2 regions of the Massilia sp. TSP1-1-2 genome follow, and region 1 is predicted to be linked to the other one. Evidence: predicted binding sites of a transcription regulator. Region 1 holds the regulator's gene; the other holds the start of a gene.
The links. Region 1 encodes LexA, which represses DNA repair genes until DNA is damaged. Its sites were predicted from a motif close to ACTGTATNNNNATACAGT; they were not measured.
Positions count from the first base shown of each region.

Region 2: a site for LexA is predicted at 6,692-6,709, ahead of imuA (translesion DNA synthesis-associated protein ImuA). Genes of this name have one in related genera too.

Region 1 is NZ_JAFCTU010000016.1:77,421-89,164, forward strand. Features, by position in the region: gene ACP7BV_RS15480 (hypothetical protein) at 1-562, shown strand, start outside; gene ACP7BV_RS15485 (tetratricopeptide repeat protein) at 740-1,432, shown strand; gene lexA (transcriptional repressor LexA) at 1,483-2,118, opposite strand; gene rpsF (30S ribosomal protein S6) at 2,486-2,890, shown strand; gene priB (primosomal replication protein N) at 2,933-3,226, shown strand; gene rpsR (30S ribosomal protein S18) at 3,259-3,549, shown strand; gene rplI (50S ribosomal protein L9) at 3,576-4,028, shown strand; gene ACP7BV_RS15515 (replicative DNA helicase) at 4,158-5,543, shown strand; gene ACP7BV_RS15520 (DUF47 domain-containing protein) at 5,613-6,239, shown strand; gene ACP7BV_RS15525 (anion permease) at 6,250-7,260, shown strand; gene ACP7BV_RS15530 (GspE/PulE family protein) at 7,413-9,194, opposite strand; gene ACP7BV_RS15535 (hypothetical protein) at 9,302-9,715, opposite strand; gene ACP7BV_RS15540 (GspE/PulE family protein) at 9,880-11,744, opposite strand, start outside.
Region 2 is NZ_JAFCTU010000045.1:25,863-37,606, forward strand. Features, by position in the region: gene ACP7BV_RS24715 (GNAT family N-acetyltransferase) at 1-419, shown strand, start outside; gene ACP7BV_RS24720 (hypothetical protein) at 787-1,230, shown strand; gene ACP7BV_RS24725 (TolC family protein) at 1,540-2,970, shown strand; gene ACP7BV_RS24730 (HlyD family secretion protein) at 2,976-3,950, shown strand; gene ACP7BV_RS24735 (ABC transporter permease) at 3,962-5,149, shown strand; gene ACP7BV_RS24740 (ABC transporter permease) at 5,146-6,288, shown strand; gene imuA (translesion DNA synthesis-associated protein ImuA) at 6,729-7,436, shown strand; gene ACP7BV_RS24750 (Y-family DNA polymerase) at 7,366-8,847, shown strand; gene ACP7BV_RS24755 (hypothetical protein) at 8,868-9,860, shown strand; gene ACP7BV_RS24760 (alpha/beta hydrolase family protein) at 9,873-10,631, shown strand; gene ACP7BV_RS24765 (hypothetical protein) at 10,904-11,251, opposite strand; gene ACP7BV_RS24770 (hypothetical protein) at 11,291-11,554, opposite strand; gene ACP7BV_RS24775 (hypothetical protein) at 11,611-11,744, opposite strand, start outside.

The DNA of each region.
Region 1 (11,744 bases):
GATCAACAGTCCTTATTTTCCAGCGCCGAGCGACAGCGTGGCCGATGCAGCCACGCTTGCCAAGGTCAACGCCGGCATGCGCGCCGCGGGCCTGGAGCGCGTGGTTGTCAAAGGCTTGAAGGGGAGTGCCTTCGACCAGGTCTACCAGGCCGATGCCGCCCACCCGGGCATCGCGCAAAAGCAGCCGCCTGGCGCCGCATTTGCCATCGAAACAGCGCACACCGATTGCGAGAGCCGCCTGTTCATGCCGTTCGACCAGCAGATTTTCGACAATGGTGGAAAACTGATCGCCAGCGTGCAGCTCGGCGCAAAGCAGGCGCTGGCCGACATGAAGCGGCGCTACGGAGCGGACAATGATGGCGCTGCAGGATTTGATAGCGTGGCGATTGCCGCCAATGCCGGCGTGATCTGCGGGCTGGTGGAAGCGGCGCGCCATCCCAAGCCAGCGGCTGCGCCCGACGCGCTGCTGTATGGCATGGCGCCGGGCGCGCTGTCAAAGCAGCAGAGCGCGGCCGAGATGCTGCTCGCAATTCGCGCCGCGCGCCGCAACTACCGGCCCTAAGAAAGAGGCGCGCCTGATGGCCGACGCTGTGAAAGGTGCAGGCTCGCGCATGCCTGTACCGTTCGGCAGCGCGCTGCGGCGCCGGATGATGCGCGTCAATGGCGAAGCGGATTGAACTGAAAGCGCAAAACCGGTTTATCATCTTGGCTTGATCCTACTGCGCAAGACTGCCAACACATGAAGAAAACCCTGTTCTGCCTGAGCCTGTTGCTGTGCGGCGCGGCGCAAGCCGATGACCTGTCGAGCGCGAACGCGCTCTTTGCCAAGAAGGATTATCCGCAAGCCTTGCAGTTATTTACCAAGGCCGCCAACGCCGGCAATGCCGAAGCACAGTTGCACGTTGGCGAAATGTATCTATACGGCGACGCCGGCAGCGTGGACCTGGTCAAGGCCGAGTCATGGTTCAAGAAGTCGGCCGCGAAGGGCAACAAGACGGCGCTTGCCGCGCTGGAGATGATGAAGCGGCGCGAAGCCCACAAAGAAGAGATCGCTTACTGGATGTCGAAGTACGACGGTGCTGACTTAAAGTCAGGCAAGTACCGTTGTCCGGTGCCGCGGATCCCGGCCATGTCGAAAGTGAACGATGAAATTGCCGCCGTCGCCGCCAAAGTCCAGGCCTGGCAGCTGTGCTACAACGGCTTTGTTGAAAACATCAACGCCGCCACGCCCCTGACCAAGCGCATCCCTGCCGACATTGCCGACCTGCTCACCAAAGACGAAATGGCCACCGCCACCACACACCTCGAAGGCGTGCAGGCGCGCATCGTCGAAGAAGCCCGCATCGCCTCCAAATTGCTGCTGGCCGACTACGCCGTCTGGCGCGACGCCACCGACGCCTACGTTGCCGAGCACAACCGCATGGTCAAGTAGCCACAGTCAAACAACATCTACCCCGGGGTAGATTGCGGGAATGGTTGCTGTTAGTGCCAGCTGCGCATCAGGCCGACGGCCAGGCCTTCGAGCGCGAAGTCGTCGGTTTCAGGGTCGACGCGGATGACCTTGAAATCGGGATTTTCGGGCAGCAGTTCAATAATGCCGTTGGTTTTCTTGTAGCGCTTGACGGTGACGTCTTCGCCGATCCGGGCAACGACAATCTGGCCGTTCTTGGCCGTATCGACCTTTTTTACGGCCAGCAAGTCGCCGTCCATGATGCCGGCGTCGCGCATCGACCACCCCCGTACCTTGAGCAAAAAGTCAGGCTTGGACGAGAACATCGCCGGGTCGACACTGTAAGTGGCTTCCACATGCTCCTGCGCCAAGATGGGCGAGCCGGCAGCGACGCGCCCGACCAGCGGCAGCGACATCATCAGCGAGGCCGGCACCAGCGGGATCACGTCCAGGCTGGCGCCGATCAGGCGGATGCCGCGCGACGTGCCCGGCGAAATTTCGATCGCACCCTTGCGCGCAAGCGCTTGCAGATGCTCCTCGGCCGCATTGGCCGACTTGAAGCCAAGTTCGTTGGCAATCTCGGCGCGGGTCGGTGGAAAGCCCGTGTTGTCGATCGCGTCCTTGATCAGGTTGAGGATTTGTTCTTGACGTGGTGTGAGCTTGATCATCGGTATAAGAGACTGTTTGTATAAACAGACTGTATTTTTGTACAGTATTTCGCCCAGCGCAAGTATTAAATGCGGTTTTGCCTGAATTATTTGCACTTTGACGTGTCAATTTCAGCGAATGAAGAAGATTTCATCAGCGAAGTAGCCCTTGCAGGCGGCCTCACGCGATCAGAGATCAGCTTTGCCGGCGGCCATGCCATGCTGCCCAAGCCAACTTCTTGACCACGATTTCATCCCCGGACTTTGAAGGAGCAACAAGGGCATTGCCAGCAAGCGCCATCTCGCGCTATAATTGCCGGCTTTCCCTTCCCACACTCGTCTTGACGCCGAGGTGGGCATCTGTTTAAACGTCCCTAAGGAGTTATGCATGCGTCATTATGAAATCGTCTTTATCGTCCACCCGGACCAAAGCGAGCAAGTCCCGGCGATGATCGAACGCTACAAAGCCAGCGTATCCACGCGCGGTGGTTCCATTCACCGTGTTGAAGACTGGGGTCGTCGTCAGATGGCTTACTCGATCAACAAGCTGCCAAAAGCGCACTACATCTGCATGAACATCGAATGCGACAACGAGACGCTGGTTGATCTCGAAACCGCGTTCAAATTCAATGATGCGGTGCTGCGTCACCTCACCGTTCGCATGAAGAAGGCTGAAACCACGCCATCGCCGATGATGAAATCGGTACAACGTGAAGACGCAGCCAAGAGCCACCGCTCGGAAGCTCCGGCTCCTGCCGCAGCAGCTCCAGCCCCAGTTCAAGCAGCAGCGTAATTTTTTGTTTGAAAGTCCTGAACGCGAATTGATGCCACCTCGGTGAATCAACTCCAGTTCGTAGCCCTGATTGGCGAGCGCGATGTGTTGCGCTACACCCCGGCCGGCGTGCCCATCGTGTCCGCCACCCTGATGCACAGTTCGCAGCAGGTCGAAGCAGGGGTGCCCAGGCTGACCGAGTTTGAAATTGCCGCTGTTGCAGCGGGCGAGATTTCAGGCAGGTTCAGCCAGGCCGAATTAGGCGCAGCGCACCAGTTCACGGGATTTTTGGCAAAAAAGAACCGCAGCAGCAAAAGCCTGGTGTTTCACATCATTGATTTCTGTGCCGCCGCTTAAGCGACGATACATTTTAGATACAGGAGCCTCAAATGGCATTCGGTAAAAAATTCGACAAGAACAAGCTCAAGCTTAAAGAAAAACGCAAACAACAGAACCCACTGTTCAAGCGTAAGAAATTCTGCCGCTTTACGGCAGCGAACGTAGAACAGGTCGACTACAAAGACGTCGACACGCTGAAAGACTTCGTCCAGGAAAATGGCAAAATCATGCCAGCACGCCTGACCGGTACCAAGGCGCACTACCAGCGCCAGGTTGACACCGCAATCAAGCGCGCCCGCTACCTCGCGTTGCTGCCATACACCGATCTGCACCACGCTTAAGCGCTGGCAGATAAAGGAGAACTCATATGCAAATCATTCTGTTAGAAAAAGTTGTTAACGTCGGCAATCTGGGCGACGTCGTCAAAGTCAAAGACGGTTACGCACGTAACTTCCTGATCCCGCAACGCATGGCTCGTCGTGCGACCGCTTCGGCAGTGGCAGAATTCGAAGTCAAGCGCGCTGAACTGGAAAAAGCTGCCGCTGCAAAGCTGGCCGTTTCCCAGGCTGAGGGCGAAAAGCTGTCGGGCATGACCATCGCTATCGCTCAAAAAGCGGGCGTCGATGGCCGTCTGTTCGGTTCGGTCACCAACTTCGACATCGCTGAAGCGCTGACAAAGGCTGGTTTCGCGGTTGAAAAGGCACAAGTACGCATGCCTACCGGCCCATTGAAGACGACCGGCGAGCACGCTGTTGCTGTCGCTCTGCACACCGACGTGGTTGTTGAAATCACGATCGCTGTTACCGGCGAAGCTGCTTAAAGCACGAAGCGCCATCAAGCAGCAACATGCTGCTGCATTACAAAAAAAGCCGGGTTTCCCGGCTTTTTTTACGTCGAATTCTCCCCAATTATGTCAGGTGGTTGACCCTAAGCAGGTATAATTCGCGCCATGAACGCACCATCCGATCCGCAAGTCGACGCTCTTCGCATTCCGCCGCATTCCATTGAAGCAGAGCAGTCTGTTATCGGGGGATTACTGCGTGATAACGCCGCGTTCGACCGCATTGCCGACATGATGCATGCGGACGATTTTTACCGCTACGACCACCGCATCATCTTCGAACAGATCGTCAAGCTGATCAACAGCTCGCGCCCGGCCGACGTGATCACCGTGTTCGAGGCCATGTCGAATATCGGCAAGGCCGAAGACGTGGGCGGCATGCAGTACCTGAACGCGATGGCGCAAAATACGCCGTCGGCGGCGAATATCCGGCGCTACGCCGAGATCGTGCGCGACCGCGGCGTGCTGCGCAAACTGATCACCGTGGCCGATGAAATCCAGGGCAATGCGTTCAACCCGCAAGGCAAGGAAGTCAAGCAGATGCTCGACGAAGCGGAGTCCAAGATTTTTGCCATCGCCGAGCAGGGCGCGCGCGGCTCGCAAGGCTGGATCGCGGTGCAGCCGCTGCTCACCCAAGTGGTCGAGCGTATCGATGAACTGTATAGCCGTGACAACCAGAGCGAAATCACGGGCGTGCCAACCGGCTTTATTGACCTGGACCGCATGACCTCCGGCTTGCAGCCGGGCGACCTGGTGATCGTCGCCGGCCGTCCTTCGATGGGCAAGACCGCATTCTCGGTCAACATCGGCGAAAACGTCGCGATCGAGGCGGGCCTGCCGGTCGCAATTTTCTCGATGGAGATGGGCGGCACCCAGCTGGCGATGCGTATGCTCGGCTCCGTGGGGCAGCTCGACCAGCACCGCCTGCGCACCGGCCGCCTGCTTGACGAAGACTGGCCGCGCCTGACGCACGCGATTCAAAAAATGAACGAAGCGCAGTTGTATATCGACGAGACGCCGGCGCTCAATCCGATCGAGCTGCGCGCGCGTGCGCGCCGCCTGTCGCGCCAGTGCGGCAAGCTTGGCCTGATTATCATCGACTACATCCAGCTCATGACGGGCAGCCAGCCGGGCGACAACCGCGCCTCGGAGATTTCCGAGATTTCGCGTAGCCTGAAGGGCCTGGCCAAGGAATTGCATTGCCCGGTGATCGCCTTGTCCCAGCTGAACCGCTCGCTGGAGCAGCGCCCCAACAAGCGCCCCATCATGTCCGACTTGCGCGAGTCGGGCGCGATCGAGCAGGATGCGGACGTCATCATTTTCCTGTACCGCGACGAGGTCTACAACCCCGATTCGCCGGACAAGGGGACGGCCGAGATCATCATCGGCAAGCAGCGTAATGGTCCGATCGGTTCCATTCGCCTGACCTGGATCGGTCAGTACACCAAGTTCGGCAACTACAGCGGTGGCCTGGCCCTTTACCAGGGTGACTAATTCAATGCGCCGTCTGGCTTTGATAGCGGCGGCCTTCAGCAGTATCAATATGCTTTAACGGAGATAGCCATGTTTGGACGTTTAATGCCCACCGAGGGCAAATTCTTTGACCTTTTCAACCAGCACGCCGATCTGTGCGTGAAGGGCGCGCAAGAAATGGTTGGTCTGATGACCAACTTCGACGACCTTGAAGTGCGCACCCACGCCATTGAAGGCATCGAAAAGCAGGCCGACAAGATCACCTACGCCACCGTCGACATGCTGCACAAGACGTTCATCACGCCGATCGACCGTGACGACATCCACAAGCTGATCACGCGCATGGACGACATCCTGGACCTGATGGAAGACGCCGCCCAGACCGTGTCGCTGTACGACTTGAAGGCCGTTACGCCGGAAGCCAAGCGCCTGGCCGAACTGTGCCTCGCATGCTGCGAAAAAGTGCAGGCCGCCGTCGCGCTGCTGCACAACATGGACAACTCGCAAAAGATCGTCGCCATCTGCGAAGAGATCGACCGCCTTGAGTCCGACGCCGACCATGTCATGCGCGCGGCCATGTCCAAGCTGTTTCGCGACGAGCCGGACGTACGCAACCTGATCAAGATGAAAGCAATCTACGAGATCCTCGAGACGGTCACCGATCGCTGCGAAGATGTCGCCAATATCATCGAAGGCATCATCGTCGAAAACGCATAAAGAACATCAGATGAATAACCTGCAGATCAGTATTTATGTGCTTGTGCTGTTGATCGGCCTGGCGCTGATTTTCGACTTCATGAATGGCTTTCACGACGCGGCCAATGCGATTGCGACCGTGGTTTCGACCGGCGTGTTAAAGCCGCAGAGCGCGGTGGCGATGGCGGCCTTTTTTAACTTCATCGCCATCTTCGTGGTGGGGCTGAAGGTCGCGTCGATGATCGGCAAGGGGATTATTCATCCCGAGATCATCGATCAGTATGTGATTTTTGGCGCGCTGGTGGGCGCCATCGTCTGGAACCTGATTACCTGGTACTACGGCATTCCTTCGTCGTCCTCGCACGCGCTGATCGGCGGGCTGGTGGGTGCAGCGGTCGCCAAGGCGGGCACGGGTGCGCTGGTATCCGGCGGCCTGGTCAAGACGGTGGTGTTCATCGTTGTGGCGCCGTTGCTGGGCTTTTTGCTCGGCTCGATCATGATGCTGATCGTCTCGTGGCTCTTCGTACGCTCCACGCCACGCAAGGTCGACACCTGGTTTCGCCGCTTGCAGCTGGTGTCGGCCGCTGCCTACAGCCTGGGCCACGGCGGCAACGATGCGCAAAAAACGCTGGGCATCATCTGGATGCTGCTGATCGCGTCCGGCCACATGAGCAAGGCCGATCTCGCGCCGCCGTACTGGGCCATCGTCGCCTGCTACACGGCGATCAGTTTCGGCACGCTGTTTGGCGGCTGGCGCATCGTCAAGACCATGGGCCAAAAGATCACCAAGCTTAAGCCCGTCGGCGGCTTTTGCGCGGAAACCGGCGGCGCGATCACCCTGTTCATGTCCAGTTTCCTGGGCGTTCCGGTATCGACCACGCACGTCATTACGGGCGCCATTGTCGGTGTCGGTTCGGCGCAGAAGATGTCCGCAGTGCGTTGGGGCGTGGCGGGCAATATCGTGTGGGCGTGGTTCCTGACGATTCCGGCGGCGGCATTCATGTCGGCAGTGGCTTGGTGGATCGGCACCAAAATCATGTAAGCAGTCAGATGCAAGAACAGCCGTTCGATGAAGATTGAACGGCTTTTTTTTCGCCTGCACCCTGCACGGCCACGCACCATGGCACGGTAGGTCGCAAAAGCGCAGCGCATTGCGACAGGCGTCAACGCGTCATATCGTGGCCCGGTGAGCTGCTACTTGATGCACACCTGCCGCACCGTTCTGAAATCAACCAGCCCTTGCAGCACCTTCTCGATCCCATCCATCTTCAAGGTCAGCATCCCGTCTTCGAGCGCCGCCGCCAGCAATTCAGCCACCCGCGCGTGCTCCTGCAGCAGCTGCTTGACCTTGTCGGTCCCGATCATCAGCTCATGCAATCCCATGCGCCCGTTGTAGCCTTGATTGCACTCGGCGCAGCCCACCGCCCGGTACAGGGTAAAGCTGCCATCGGCCTGGGCATAGCGCTCGCGCCAGCTGACCAGCACTTTGGCGCGCCCGCCTTCCGGATCGCGGATAAAGGCCGCCGTGTTCACCAGTTCAGCGCAGAACTCGGTCAGCAGGTACTCGATCTCCTCGGCCCTCGGCACATAGGCCAGCTTGCAGCGCGTGCACAGGCGCTTGCACAGCCGCTGCGCCAAAATGCCGAGCAGGGCGTCGGCAAAATTGAACGGGTCCATGCCCATGTCGAGCAGGCGCACGATCGATTCGGGGGCGCTGTTGGTATGCAGCGTGGCCAGCACCAGGTGCCCCGTCAGCGACGCTTCAATGCCGATGCTGACGGTTTCCTTGTCGCGCATCTCGCCCACCATGATGATGTCCGGATCGGCCCGCAAAAATGCGCGCATCACGGTGGCGAAGTCGAGCCCCGCCTTGCGGTTGACCTGCACCTGGCGCAAGCCCTTCTGCGTGATTTCGACCGGGTCTTCCGCAGTCCAGATCTTGGTGTCGGGCGTATTCAAGTACTGGAGTACCGAGTGCAGCGTGGTGGTCTTGCCCGAGCCGGTAGGCCCGCACACGAAAAACAGGCCATACGGTTTTTCAATCGCCCCGCGCAGGCGCTCCAGGTTCTGCGGCAGCACGCCCAGATTATCGAGCGGGATCGCGTCGCCTGCGGCCAGGATGCGCATTACCACGTCTTCCACGCCGCCGCTCGATGGAATGGTCGCCACGCGCAGCTCGATGTCGAGCGGTCCGTACTTGTTGAACTTGATCTTGCCGTCCTGCGGCTTGCGCCGCTCGGACGTGTCAAGGTCGCACATGATCTTGATGCGTGCCACCAGCGCATTGCGGTAGCTCGACGAGATGTCGATATACGGCACCAGCGAACCGTCCTTGCGAAAGCGGATGCTGGTGCGGCCATTGCCCGGCAGCGGTTCGATATGGATGTCGGACACGCCCTGGCGGTAAGCGTCCATGATCACCTTGTTGACCAGTCTGACCAGCTCCGACTCGACTTCCTCCGACACGTTCACCGTCTCTTCGGTCGTTTCCTCTTCCATCCCCGCGAGCAGCTCGCGCAGGGAACTGCCGTCGCTGCGCGCGGTGGTGCCGAAGAACTGGTCCATCGTGTGCTTGAATTCGAGCCGGGTCGTCACACAATAGGTCACGTTCGACTTGGGGAACACCTGGTTGACGATCTTGCTCGCGCGGATCCGGTCCGGGTCGAGCGCGAGCACCAGCAGGCCGTTCTTGTCTTCGTCGAGCGGGAGCCATTGGTGGTCTTCGACATACTGCGCCTTCAGGTTGCGCAGCAATACGCCCGGCTTGATGCGCGCGGGCCGCATCGGCTCGTATGGCACGCTGAAGTGGCGCGCAAGGGCCGCGCCGATCAGCGGCAGCGGCACCTTGAAGTCGCGCATCAGCACCTCTTCAATATGGAGTTGCTGCGCGCGCGCCGTGCGCACCGCCAGCTCGAGTTCGGTGAGGGAAAGGGTCGCCTCCACCACCAGGCCATCGTACTTGCTAAAGGGCACCATGCGTGTCTCGCTATCACGGACGTTGATCCTTCCATATTGTGGTAAATATGACAATTGTCTTTGATTTTGATCACCGCTTCCGGTGCGCAAAACGGGCCGGTGAGCGATTAGCCCTGGCCGAACAGGTCGTGCTCGTCGAGGATGGCGTAGACGATCTCGGGATGCTGCTCCAGGCAGCGGCGGATGGCGGCGGGGATGGCCTGGCGGGTCTTGCGGCACAGGCCGGGAAACTCGCGCACGCCGATCGCCAGTCCGCGCACGGTTTTCACTTCGCGCGCGGCGGGAGCGATGGTCAGTACGATGCCGAGCTGGTCAAGCATCAACTTGCTTACGTGCTGCAGCTGGGCGTAGCTGTCGATGCGCTCTATGCGTTCGAGCATCTTTTTTTCCTGCTCACGCGTCAGCATCAGGATGCGCTTGTCCGCCGCCGGATCGGCCAGCAATTGTTCGCGCTCGCACACGCATAGCCCGGGCGGGCATTCGATGCGCACGGGAAAGGGGAAGGGGAGTTCTTGCAGCATGGGGCACAGGTTAGCGCTGCGGGGGGAGGGTTGTCAAACGCTGCGGGCGGCAAGCCGGCGCACGACGTGGCAATACTTTGGCGCAATGCGCTGTCGCTTGCGCGCCCTACTTGATGCACACTTGGCGCACCATCTTCAGGTCGGTGATGCCGCTTAGAACCTTTTCAATGCCATCCATCTTCAGCGTCAGCATGCCGTCTTCCAGCGCGGCGGCGAGCAGCTGCGCCACCCGGCTGTGTTCCTGCAGCAGTTTTTTTACTTTGTCGGTGCCGATCATCAATTCGTGCAGGCCAACCCGCCCCTTGTAACCCTTGTTGCACTCGGCGCAGCCGACCGGCCGGTACAGCGTGAAGCGCCCGCTTGCATCCGCGTAGCGCTGCTTCCAGCCTGCCAGCACCGCCGCGCGGCCGGCGTCGGCATCCTTGATGAAGCTTTCCGTGGCCAGCAGTTCGCTGCAAAACTCGGTCAGCATCTGTGCGACCTCGGCCTCGTCCGGGTGGTACACCCGCTTGCACGCTGCGCACAGGCGCTTGGCGAGGCGCGAGGATGCCGAGCAGGGCGTCGGCGAAATTGAACGGGTCCATGCCCATGTCGAGCAGGCGCACGATCGACTCCGGTGCGCTGTTGGTGTGCAGCGTGGCGAACACCAGGTGGCCGGTGAGCGACGCTTCGATGCCCATGCCGACGGTCTCCTTGTCGCGCATCTCGCCCACCATGATGATGTCCGGGTCGGCGCGCAGGAAGGAGCGCATCACTGTGGGAAAGTCGAGCCCCGCCTTGCGGTTGACCTGCACCTGGCGCAAGCCTTTTTGCGTGATCTCGACCGGGTCTTCGGCGGTCCAGATCTTGGTCTCGGGGGTGTTCAGGTAATTGAGCACCGAGTGCAGCGTGGTGGTCTTGCCCGAGCCGGTCGGCCCGCACACGAAGAACAGCCCGTACGGTTTGCTGATCGTGTTGCGCAGGCGCTCCAGGTTATAGGGAAGCACGCCCAGCTTGTCGAGCGGGATCGGTTCGCCGGCCGCCAGAATGCGCATCACGATGTCTTCCACGCCGCCGGCCGACGGAATGGTCGCCACCCGTAGTTCGATGTCGAGCGGCCCGTATTTCTTGAACTTGATCTTGCCGTCCTGCGGCTTGCGTTTTTCGGAGATGTCCAGGTCGCACATGATTTTTACGCGCGCGACCATCGCATCGCGGTAGCTGGCCGGCACTTCAATGTAGGGCACCAGCGTGCCGTCCTTGCGAAAGCGGATGCCGGTCTTGCCTTTGCCCGGCAGCGGTTCGATGTGGATGTCGGACACGCCCTGGCGGTAGGCGTCGATGATGATCTTGTTAAGCAGCTTGACCAGTTCGTTTTCCACCGCTTCGGACACTTCGGCGCTCGCCTCGACGTCGTCAAATTCGCCGTCCATCCCGGAGAGCAGATCGCCCACGGAGGCGCCGTCGTCGACGGCGGCGCCGAAAAAGTGCTCGGCCGTCAGCTTGAATTCCTGGCGCGTGGTGACCCGGTAAACAATGGTCGACCTGGCGAAAATCTGGTTGACGATCTTGCTCGTGTTGACGCGCTCCGGATCAATCGCCATCACCACCAGGCCATCCTTGCCGTCTTCCAGCGGCAGCCATTCGCTTTGCTGCACGTACTGCGCCTTGATGTTGCGCAGCAGGTCGGCCGGCTTGATGCGGTCGAGCCGATATGGCTCGTAAGCGACCGAAAAAAACTTGGCCAGCGAAGCGCCGATGGCCGCCGGCTTGACCTGGAACTGCTGCACCAGCACGTCCTCGACGTCCAGGTCCTTGGCGCGCGCCGAGCGGCCCGCCATTTCCAGTTCCGGCGCCGACAGCAGCGCTTCCTCGACCAGACCGTCGTACTTGGAGCGCGCCGGCGGCGCCGGTTTCAGTCGCTGGCTAAGTGCCACCGACAGCGTCGCGCACAGCTCCTTGACGCCTTCGGCGCACACGCCCGAAAACGGACCGCCGCTGCGGTTGTTGATGAACTGGACTACGCCGAGCAGCTCGCCCGTTTGCTGCG
Region 2 (11,744 bases), on a different contig from region 1:
CGCAGTATTCAACGACCGAAGCGCTTTCGTGGATCGACTGGTGCCAGCAAGGCTGGGACGAGCGCAGCAACTTTGAGTTCGGCATCTTTGACGGCGTGTCGGGCGCGTTTGTCGGCGGGTGCGGACTGAACCAGTTCAACCAGGTCCACGGCTACTCCAACCTGGGTTACTGGGTTCGCCAATCGAACCAGCGCCGTGGCGCCGCGACCGAGGCGATTGGCGCGCTGTCTGACTTCGCTTTCCTTCAACTGCCCTTGGGCCGCGTCGAAATCGTGGTCGGGGTAGGCAATACGCCCAGCCTGGGTGCGGCGCGAAAGGCGGGGGCAGTCGAGGAAGGCGTCGCGCGCAACCGGTTGAAGCTGAGGGACATCTTTATCGATGCCCACATGCTCTCGCTTGTGGCGCCAGCGGGTAGCTGAGTATCAACTACACCTGTGCGACGACTGTTTAATTGCTGAGCTTGGTTCTAGGGGGCGCATCGCGTCTGCCATATCCTCCCTCTCTAATTCGCTCTAATATGTCCTAATCCGTACTAAAGTTCACCTTAAACGATCTAAAGCCCATCTAATTCGTACTAAACCGGATCTAAAACAGCCTAATCCCGAACTAAAAGGAACTATTCATGGATCGTATGTCTAACTTTTATGTTGAACTAATTTTGAGTGCGAATTAGATCTGTTTTAGGGCGATCTAGATCATTTTTAGATTGAATTAGATCAGGATTAGGAGCGTTAAGATTGGTTTTAGTGCGAATTGGATCGGATTAGTGCGAAAGAGAGCGTACCCATGAATCGAAGACCACCTCACCCCCAGATGGACTTAACAGTTACTCTTGAAACATACACAAAGCTGTGCGCGGCCTCAGCGGATACCGGTTACCAAAAAGAAATCTGGGAAATCGCTGCGGAGGCAATCCGCGACTGGCTGGCGCGCAACGCGCCCGAAAGCTTTGGCATGCCAAAGACAGCGGGTTTTCAGTGGAAAGACGTGTTCCTGCCTAATGGGACTGTCCTGCGAACCATTGCTCAAGGCAAGAATTATCACTGCGTCGTCGATGGCGACCATTTGCTGTACGAAGGGCGGCAGATATCGCCGAGCGGATTCGCCAACGGCTTTGGCGGCGCAGGGCGCAACGCGTGGAAAGTCATTTGGCTGCTGCTACCCGATTCGACCACATGGAAGCTCGCCCACACGCTACGCCACGCAAAACCGCGCCGCACGAGCCGCTGAGCAATTGCTGCGCGGGTTCTCGCCATTAGTAGCTTTCATCGGTATTGGCTGAACTGGCTTGCTGCGTTTGTGCAAGGCAATGTATAGTACATATTGATTTAATAGCATCAAGCCTGGTGGGCCTGCGGTCCAGCGCACCTTTCAGTAGAGCAGCCGGCAATCACTCGCGCTGCTGTCTACATTGCTTCGCAGAGACGTACAACGTCCCCTTCGATTGCAGCAAAGCCCGGAGCTTTACCTTGGCTGCTGACCGAACTATTCAATATCGCAACATGCGCGCCACGTGCGAGTGGTCAAATCGGAGCATCCATGAACAAATTACGCGGGCACGCGCTCACCTTGTTGGCGACAATGCTCCTTTCGGCTGGCGCCCGGGCGGGCGACGCCAGCGCGCAGGGCGCCAGCGCAGTCGACTACGCCCAAGCGCTGCACCAGCTGCGGCAAGTGTCGGGCGCAGTCAACGGGGCCGACCTCGACTGGCAAGCCAAAAAACTGCAGGCCAGCGCCTTGCGCGGGATTGCCGGCCCCGACCTGCGCGTGTCCGGTTTTCTGGGCCGCGTTTCGGCTACGCTGAGCGTGGACACCAGTAGCATCGCGCAGCGCGCCAATCCGCTGCTCGACAGCCTGCCGCCTTTGCCCGGCCTGAACCTGCCGGACATACCGAATGCGATCAGCGCCAATCGCATTGTCGACCTGCGTTCGCTGGGACTGACCTCCGTGTGGCCGCTGTACACCGGCGGGCGCCTGCAGGCGGTGCAGGATATCGCAGCCGGCCGCGCGGCCGAAGCCGGCGCCAGCGTGCAGGCGGCCGAGGACGACACGGCTGCCATCCTGGCCCAGCGCTACTTTACGGTGCAGCTGGCGCGCGAAGCGTGGCGCCTGCGCGCCGCGGCCGTTGACGCGATCAAGGATCACCAGCTGGTGGCGGTAAAAATGGAGCGCTCCGGCCTGATCGCCAAGATCGACCGCCTGAAGGCCGACGTGGCGGTGGACAACGCCGCGCGCGAAGCAGCCAAGTCCCGCAGCGACCTGGAGATCGCGCAGCTCGCTTTAAGTCGCCTGCTCGGCGCGCGCGTCACCGTGCATCCGGTCACGCCGCTCTTCGTGCACAGCGCGCCGGTCGGTTCGCTCGCCTCGTTCGTGGAAGCGGCAATGAGCTCGAACGTCGCCTGGAAGCAGATCGACAGCAAGCGCGCCCAGGCTGCGGGGGCCGTCGCATTGCAGGGCAGCGAATTTAGCCCGACCGTGATCGCGCTTGCCAACTACAACCTGAACCGCGGCGACAGCGTGGCCCGCGCCAACTGGCTGGTGGGCATGTCGGTCAGCGTCCCGCTGGTCGAGCGCATCGACCGCGCCCGCATGGGCGCGGCGGCCAGGCTGGAAAAGCAGCGCGTCGAAGTGATGGCGGACCAGGCCGCGCGCGACATTCCCACGCTGGCCGAAAGCCAGTGGCGTGCCATGGAAGACGCGCGTCTGCGCTATTTGTCGATGGCCTCGGCGATCGCGCTGGCGCAGGAAAGCCTGCGCCTGTCGCAGGTAGCCTTCAAGAATGGACAGGCCACGTCCATCGACGTGGCCGACGCCTCGCTCGGTTATACCAAGTCGCGCCTGGAACGCGCCCAGGCCGCCTACGACTACGTGCTGGCGCTGGCCAGGCTGCTGGGCACCACCGGCCAGCCGGGCAAGCTGCTTGACTATTCCCGGACCGCGAGCAACATCGTCGAACTCACGAAAGATTGAACCCCATGGCTTTCTCCCGCAAGCGCATCCTTCCCGCCCTGATCGGCGTCCTTATTCTGGCCTTCCTGGCGTGGGGCTTGTACAAGGCCTTCCAGACCACGCCTGATCCGGTCCAGGGGCAGATCGAGGCGCAGGAGGTGAACGTCTCGTCCAAGGTGCCGGGGCGGGTCGGCAAGGTTCATGTGCAGCTGGGCCAGGTGGTCAAGGCGGGCGAGCTGTTGTTCGAACTTGACAGCCCCGAAGTTCTGGCCAAGGTGGCGCAGGCGAACGCGGTGCAGGACGTGGCGCGCGCCACCAACCAGAAGGCGCAGGCCGGCGCGCGGCCCGAAGAAGTCACGGCCGCCCGTTTCAACTGGGAGCGCGCGGGCACCGGCGCCAGGATCGCGAAACTGACCTACCAGCGCGCGCAGGCGATGTTTGCCGAAGGCGTGCTGGCCCAGCAAAAGCGCGACGAGGCCGAGGCGCAGTGGCGCGCCGCCGAGCAGCTGGCGCAGGCCGCGCGCGCCCAGTACGAGATGGCGATGCACGGCGCCCGCCCCGAAGACAAGCTGGCGACCGAAGCGCAGACGCGCCAGGCCGCCGGCGTGGTGGCCGAGTCCACCGCCGCGCTGAACGAAACCCATATCAAGGCGCCGGCCGCCGGCGAAGTGAGCAAGCTGGCGATCCAGGCGGGCGAACTGGCCCCGCAAGGTTTTCCGGTCGTCACGCTGGTGGATTTGAACGATGTGTGGGCCGTGGTCTCGGTGCGCGAGGACGAATTCAAGCCGTTCGAGAAAGCCTCGCTGCACACGGGCTTTGTGCCCGCGTTAAATGTAAAAGCGCAGTTCAAGTCGACCTTCGTGTCGGCCCTGCCGGCCTTTGCCACGTGGCGCGCCGCGCGTCCCGGCGGCACCGACCTGCGCACCTTTGAAGTCAGGCTGCGCCCCACCGCGCCGGTTCCCGGCTTGCGGCCGGGGATGACGGTCGTGTTCGAACATTGAGCCAGGCAATCATGGCCAGGCACGCCGCCGCACGGCCGTTTCGCGCATCCGTTGCGCGCGAGTGGACGCGCCTGCGCGCCGATCCGTGGGACCTGGCGATGCTGACCGCGATCCCGCTCGCGCTCTACCTGCTGACCTGGTGGATCCTGTCGGCCGGCGTGGCGCGCGACTTGCCGCTGGTGGTCTATGACCTGGACCACTCGGCCATGTCGCGCAGCCTGGTGCGCATGCTGGACCAGTCGCCCGGGCTGAAGGTGGTGCTGGCCGCCAGCGGCGAGAGCGAGGCGATGCGCCTGATCCGCGAGCGCGGCGCCTACGGCGTGGTATCGATTCCGGCCGGCCTGCAGGCCGATGTGTCGCTCGGGCGCGCCGTCAAGCTGCAGTGGGCTTATAACGCGCAATTTCCCTCCTATACCGGCAGCATGACGCGCGACGTGCGCACCGTGGTGGCCACGCTGTCGGCCGGGATCGAGCTGCAGGGTCGCGCCAAGCGCGGCATGGCGCTGCAGCAGGCGAGGGCGCAGTTCGAGCCGATTCGCACCCGCACCGCGACCCTGTTCAATGACAGCGGCAGCTACGAGATGGCGCTGGCGCTGCCGGTGGTATTTAGCCTGCTGCATATATTCGTGACGCTGGGCGCGGTCACGGCGGTCGGACGCGAACTGCGCGCCGGGTCGGTGCCCGCTTGGCTGGCGGCCGCCGACGGCAAGCTCGCTCCTGCCATCCTGGGCAAGCTGGCGATTGCCTTCGCCGCCTTTGTGCTGCAGGCGATGCTGGTGGCGATCCTGTTTGGCGCCGTGCGCGGCTGGCCGGTGATGGGCAGCGCCGTGGCCATTATCGCCGGCACGCTGCTGCTGATCACCGCCTACCTGGCGATGGGCCTGTTTTTCGTGGCGTTCGCACCGTCGCTGCGCACCGCCTTGTCGGTGTGCGCCTTTGTGACGGCGCCCGCGTTTGCGTTCACCGGCCAGGGCTTTCCCAGCATGTCGATGCCGTTTGCCGCGCGCCTGTGGGCAGAGGCGCTGCCGCTGTCCCATTTCACCCACCTGTTGAACAATACCTGGCTGGCCGGCGCACCGCTGCGCTACAGCATGGGCCAGTTGGGCGTGCTGCTGCTGTTCACGCTCGGCTTTGGCGCTCTTGGTTACTTGCGCCTTGCCAGGCGCGTGCAGCAGCCCGAGAGCTGGGGGCAGACATGAGCGCGCTGCAGGAGAGCTGGTCGGCGTTTTGCATCACCTGGACATCACTGTTGCGCGACAAGGCGGCCTTGCTGCTGTTCTTCATTTCAGGGATTGTGTATTCGTTCTTTTATCCGCTTCCTTACAATACCGAGACGGTGCAGGGCGTGCCGATTGCCGTCGTCGACCAGGACAATTCAGCCTTGTCGCGCCAGTTGATCCGCTATGCCGACGCCCATCCGGGCATCACCGTGGTGGCGGTCAGCCCCGGGGCGCAAGCGGCGCAGGCGCTGCTATGGCAGGGAGACGCGGCCGGCGCACTGATCATCCCGCGCGACTTCAGCGGCAAGGTGCTCGCCGGCCAGCAGCCGGAAGTGGAGGTGGCCGGCCATGGCGCCTACCCGATGCTCAACAAGGTGGCCTTGAACGCGCTCGCCGAAGTGGTCGGCACGCTGTCGGCCGGCATAGAAATCAAGCGCCTGGGTGCCGGCGCGCCGACGGCCGCGCAGGTGGAGTCGCAACGCCAGCCCTTGGCAACTGAATCGCTGCCGATGTTTAACGTGGCCGAGGGCTATGCGTCGTACATCGTGCCCGGCGTGGTGGTGCTGGTGATGCAGCAGACCTTCCTGCTGGGGATCGGGCTGCTGTTTGGTACCTGGTCCGATGCCAGGACCTTTCCGTACAAGGGGGGCAGTGCATCCTACTTCGGCGCGCTCAATGCCTTTGCGCTGGTGGTCATTCTCAATGCGCTGTATTTTTTCGGTTTCGTGTTCTGGTGGCAGGGTTATCCGCGCGGGGGGAACTGGCTTGGCGCGGCGGTGCTCACGCTCGCTTTTGCCTACTGCGTGGCCGCGCTGGGCATGTATCTTGGCCTGTTTTTCCGCACCCGCGAGCGCAGCGTGCAACTGCTGATCGCCACCTCGATGCCGATCGTCTTCCTGTCGGGCCTGGCGTGGCCGTCCAGCGCCTTGCCCGAGGCGCTGCAAGCCTTGCGCTGGCTGCTTCCATCGACGGCCGGGATCCAGGGGTTGATCGCGACCAACCAGATGGGCGCGTCGCTGCAGGAGGTGCGCGTGGAGCTGGCGGCATTGCTGGCGCTGGCCGCACTGTTTGTTGGCCTGGGCCTGCGCAAGTGGCTTGGCCGTGAGCTCGCCCGTTGAACCGCTAGTCGGTTTTTTTCGCGCGCCGCAGCCAGACCACGCAGGCTATGCCAAAGGGCCAGGATATGAACAGCGCGGTTTCCCACCGGGTGAATGCCTGGTATTCGCTGAAAGAATGGACCTGCTTCATCTTTCCGCAAAAGTGCCCATCACCGCATGCCTTCCAGGGGGCGTCGGGAAAGGTGGCAAAGCCATAAACAAATATGGTCAGGCACCAGCCGATGACGACATACGCAATCGTTCTTTTTGTAATCATATTTTTGTAATCATATTTTTGTAATCATATTTTCCCACGTTATGAATGGCGCTACCATCGTTCACCAAGAGACCGGGTGGCCGACATCTCCTCGCTAAAATTTCACCTGTTACACGTTTGACCTTGCAAAAACCCGGCTCAGATAGTACTGTACATCCATACAGTACTTTCCAAATTGACCACCATGAGCCGTCCTGATTCTATCCCCTCGCCGGAGAGTTTGCATCCCTCCCTTTGGCGCGCGTCGCAACTGGCGCACAGCCATGCACGTTGCATCGACACCGGCCATCCCACGCTGTCGTCCCAGTTGCCGGGCGGCGGCTGGCCCACCGGCACCCTGATCGACCTGCTGCCCCAGCAATGCGGGATTGGCGAATTGCGCCTGCTGCGTCCAGCCCTGCTAAAAGTGGCGCAGCGCCGCATCGTGCTGCTGCAGCCGCCGCACGCGCCGCAGGCACTGGCGCTGGCCGCCATGGGCCTGGCGCCGTCGCAACTGATCTGGATTCGCAGCAGCCGCAGCGCCGACGCCCTGTGGGCCGCCGAACAGGTGCTGCGCAGCGGCAGTTGCGGCGCGCTGCTGTTCTGGCAAAGCCACGCGCGCGGCGAAACGCTGCGCCGCCTGCACCTGGCCGCGCAAAGCGCCGAAACACTGTTCTTCATGCTGCGCCCGCTGGCCGCGGCCCAGGATTCGTCGCCTGCGCCGCTGCGCCTGTCGCTGCGTCCGGCCGCCGGCGGGCTTGACATCGGCTTCATCAAGCGCCGGGGACCGCAGCGCGACGCGCCGCTGTTCCTGCCACTCACTCCTTCTTTACTGCAGCGCCATGCGCCTCTGGATCGCTCTCCATCTGCCCCAGCTCCCGCTCGAAGTGTTCAGCCCGAACTGGTCATCTGACAACGGCAGCGTGGTGCTCGAGCAGGAGCGCGTGCTGGCGCTGTCCCCGGCCGCGCGCGCCGCTGGCGTGCTGCCGGGCATGCGCCGCGGCGGCGTGCTGATGCTTCACCCCGAGGCCCGCCTGCACGAGCGCACGCTGGAGCGCGAGGCGCAAGCGCTGCACGACGTTGCCATGGCGCTGTTGCAGTACACGCCGCTAGTGGCCCAGGCCGAAGAATCCACGCTGCTGATGGATATCGGTGCCAGCCTGTCCCTGTTCGGCGGCATCCGCGCGCTGTGCCGGCGCATCCGCGCCAATTTGCGCGCGCTCGGCTTTTCGTGCGCGCTCGGTTGCGCGCCCACTGCGCGCGGCGCCTGGTTGCTGGCGCGCGCCAGCGCCGGGCGGGTGCTGGGCATGGCTTCGCTGTCCAGGCGCCTGGACCATCTGCCCAGCGCCTTGCCCCCGCCCGGACGCGCCTTTGGCGCCTGGTTCGATGGCATCGGCTGCTTTACGCTGGGCGACATGCGGCGCCTGCCGCGCCCGGGCTTGCAGCGCCGCTGCGGCCGGCCCTTGCTCGACCTGCTCGACGCCGCTTACGGCGAGACGCCCGAACTGTTCGACTGGATCGAGGCGCCCACCACTTTCAGCGCCAAGCTCGAACTGTTCGACCGGGTCGAGAACGCCGAGGCGCTGCTGTTCGGCGCGCACCGCCTGCTGCTGCAAATGACGGGCTGGTTGTGCGCGCACCAGTTCGCGGTCGAACGCATCGTGCTGCAGCTCGAGCACGAACGGGGCAAGGTGGCGCGCGCGCCCACCATCATCGAGATCGCGCTGGCCGAGCCGACCTGGCGCGACGAACACCTGGTGCGCCTGCTCAAGGAGCGCCTGTCCAAGGTGGAGCTGGTGGCGCACGTGATTGGCCTCACGCTCGAAGCGCCGCAAGTGCAGCCGATGGCGCCGCCCAGCGATTCGCTGTTTCCCGAACCGGGCGGCAGCGACGAAGACCAGCAGCGCATGCTCGAACTGCTGGTGGCGCGGCTGGGCCCCGAGAACGTGCTGCAGGCTGCACCCCAGGCTGACTATCGGCCCGAGCTGGCCAATATGTGGGTGCCGGTGCAAAAGAAAATCCGCAACGCGCAGATGCAGGCGCAGATGCCGCCCGATGTGCTCAGCCTGCCGCGCCCGGCCTGGCTGCTGGCCAAGCCGATCGCGCTCTTGATGCGCAACCATCGTCCGTTTTATGGCTCGCCACTGCGCATGGCGTCCAACCCGGAGCGCATCGAAGCGGGCTGGTGGAGCCAGTCGCAAACGCGCGACTACTTCATTGCCGAGGGACTCGACCATGCGCATTACTGGGTGTATCGGGAGCGCATGGTGGGCGCGGCCGGCGAGGCCGAACCGCGCTGGTTTTTGCATGGCATGTTTGGGTGAGCGGCGATCACTGCTGTGTCATGATGCCAAACACAACCATCATCCCGCTCGCCATGGACCATTCGCCATTTTATTTTTTAGACCTGTACGACCTGCTCATGAGCTACGAAGGCACGCAAACCTATGCCGACGTGCTTGCTCCCTGGGCAGAAGCCAACAGCGAAGCGCGCGACTGGCTACAAGCCTTTGCTGCCCGCACCGGCAGCCCGGTCCCGCAAGCCGATACCGAAGATCTCTGGGACTTGTATCGCTTGAGCGTGGTGGGCGATATTTTGCTCAACGGCTTGCCGGCTCGCGCGGTGTCCAAAAACGCCTGGAAGTCCCCGCCGTTATCGCTGCGCCAATTTCAGCAGTTTTTCGAGTCGCTTGGCATGACCGGCTCGTGCCCGGCAAGCTATACGCCCTTTCACCACGAAATTGTGGCCGTGACCAGCAGCGACGATCCCGATGCGCCGCCAACGGTACTGGCCTGCGAGTGGCCTTGCCTGATGCTGGGACCGATGGTGTTCTTGCGCGCCGGGACGCGCGTGTCCGCCGGCAAAAATGTGCTGGCACCCGGTATTGCCGACCGGAGCACCATCTACTGGACCTATTGCCGCAGGAACCGTCCGGCGCTCGACCTGTCGAGAGGCTGGGGCAGCAATTCGCGCTGGCGCACGGCGTTTCGGCGCGACTACCAGTTCGACAACTTACTTTACTTTAATGTGGACGGCAGCCTGGACTTGTCTGACGCCCAAAGCCTGCCACGTAGGCAGGATAAATGGACCCGGGCCCAAGCCATCGAGTTGCTGGTCAACCGCCATTTCATCACGTCGCCACTCGCGCACGACGACTTGTTTCCTTACGATTACTCGCTGCGCACGCACGCGCAGTCGCTCACCGCACTGTACGCGCCGGGACCGTCGACACCACCAGAACCGCCAATGCCGCCAATGCCGCCAAAGCCGTCGCAGCCGCCGCAACCGAAGGAGTCCGCATTGTTGCGGTTCCTGATGCAACTCAATCTTCGATAATCAAGGGCACGCATGCAAAGCGAACGCAAGGATTTCCCCAGCGCAGACGGACAGAACTTGTCCGCGCGGCTTGACGCACCCGACGGCCCCGTAACGGCGTACGCGTTGTTTGCCCACTGCTTCACTTGCACCAAGGATGTGTTCGCCGCCAGCCGTATTGCGCAAGGCCTGGCGCAGCAGGGCATTGCCGTGCTGCGCTTCGATTTCACAGGCCTGGGCGCGAGCGAAGGGGAGTTCGCCAACACCAATTTTTCATCCAATGTGCAAGACCTGGTCGCTGCCGCCAACTTCATGCGCGAGACCATGCAGGCGCCCAGGCTGATCATCGGGCACAGCCTGGGAGGAGCAGCCGTGCTGGCGGCCGCCGCCGAGATCGCTGAACTGAAAGCAGTGGTCACGATCGGCGCGCCAAGCGACCCTTCGCACGTGACTAAACTATTTGGTGCGCAGCTTGATGCGATCAATGCCAATGGCGAAGCATCGGTGCAACTGGCGGGACGCGCGTTTACGATCAAGCGCCAGTTCTTGCTCGACGCGGCAGAGCAGAATGTGGATGAAAAAACGGCGCACCTGCAGCGCGCACTAATGGTGATGCATTCGCCGCAAGACCGCACGGTCGACATCAGCAATGCGCTGCATATTTTTACTGCAGCCAAGCATCCGAAAACGTTCGTGTCGCTCGACGATGCGGACCATTTGCTCACGCGTAAAGAGGATGCGCAGTGGGTCGCGCAAATCATCGGCGCCTGGTGCGCGCGTTATGTTCAATAGATGACGGCTCGCTAATCGCGCTGCGGGCGCTGGCACGTGCCGCGCCGTGCACGCTATGGGTTTTTCATGCAGCGACGGCGGACCCGCCAGGCTATTGTGAGGGCTGCGAGCGGCCGTTGAGCGAACGGGCCTGTCCATGATCGCGGGACATCCCAGCACAGTCTGGCCCTTGGCGCCTCCGGATCGCCCGCGCAATGTGTCGCCGCCAATCCCGACTGTTGCCAAGTGCGACGCAACATGCAGTTGTGCAGGCCGGGCAAAGACGCCTGCGTTTACATCTGGATACCGCTCGCGTCATGGCTGCCACGCCGCCGGCCGGTGGGGCTAAGCACCCGCTGCGTCACGGCGTCTGCAATCGCATGCTTGCTCAGGTATTCGGTCGCTGCCGACGTGCCCAGCATGGCATTGAGCACAATGCCCACTTCTACCCGTTGCGAGGTCAGCGTGTCGGGGCGGCCGATGGTCCGTAGTGGCAGCGGCACATCGCGCGCCTCTTCCACCAATCCCGGCACGGCAGCGGGAACCAGGTGACAGGCAGGCTGTTTGGTTTCAACAATCACGGAAGTGATATCAATTGGTTGGATTAAATTGCTCATGTGCACATATTGCACGTAAAACACAAGCTATTCCGTGCGGCAGGCCGCATAAGCCACCAAAAATTACAAATGGCTGGCGTCATCGCTGGCCCGGCGCCGCCCGCCGCTGCTCAATACGCGGCGAGTCACCTTGGCGTCGACCGCCTGCCGCGACAGATACGCGGCCGCAGCCTGCTCGCCGAGCATCTGGCTGAGCACCAGCCCGACCTGGATGCGCTGCGCCGTCAGGCTGTCCGGACGGCCCACCTGCACTGGCGGGACGATGAGGATGGCGCTTGCTCCGGCAAGGGCCTTGGCATTGCTAACGGAGGAGATCAGCTTGCTCATGTCCCTATATTGCCCAGCTCGCTTCTAGCAAACTGTGCGTCATCCAACACAAGCTCTCAATCTTCGTCGAATTCTTCGGCCAGATTTTTCCAGCCCTTGAGTTTGGCGAGGGCGGAAAATTCTTCGGGGGCTTCGAGCACGATCAGCTTGCGGTCTTGCAGACCCGGATCGCTGTGCGAAAAATTGGGGC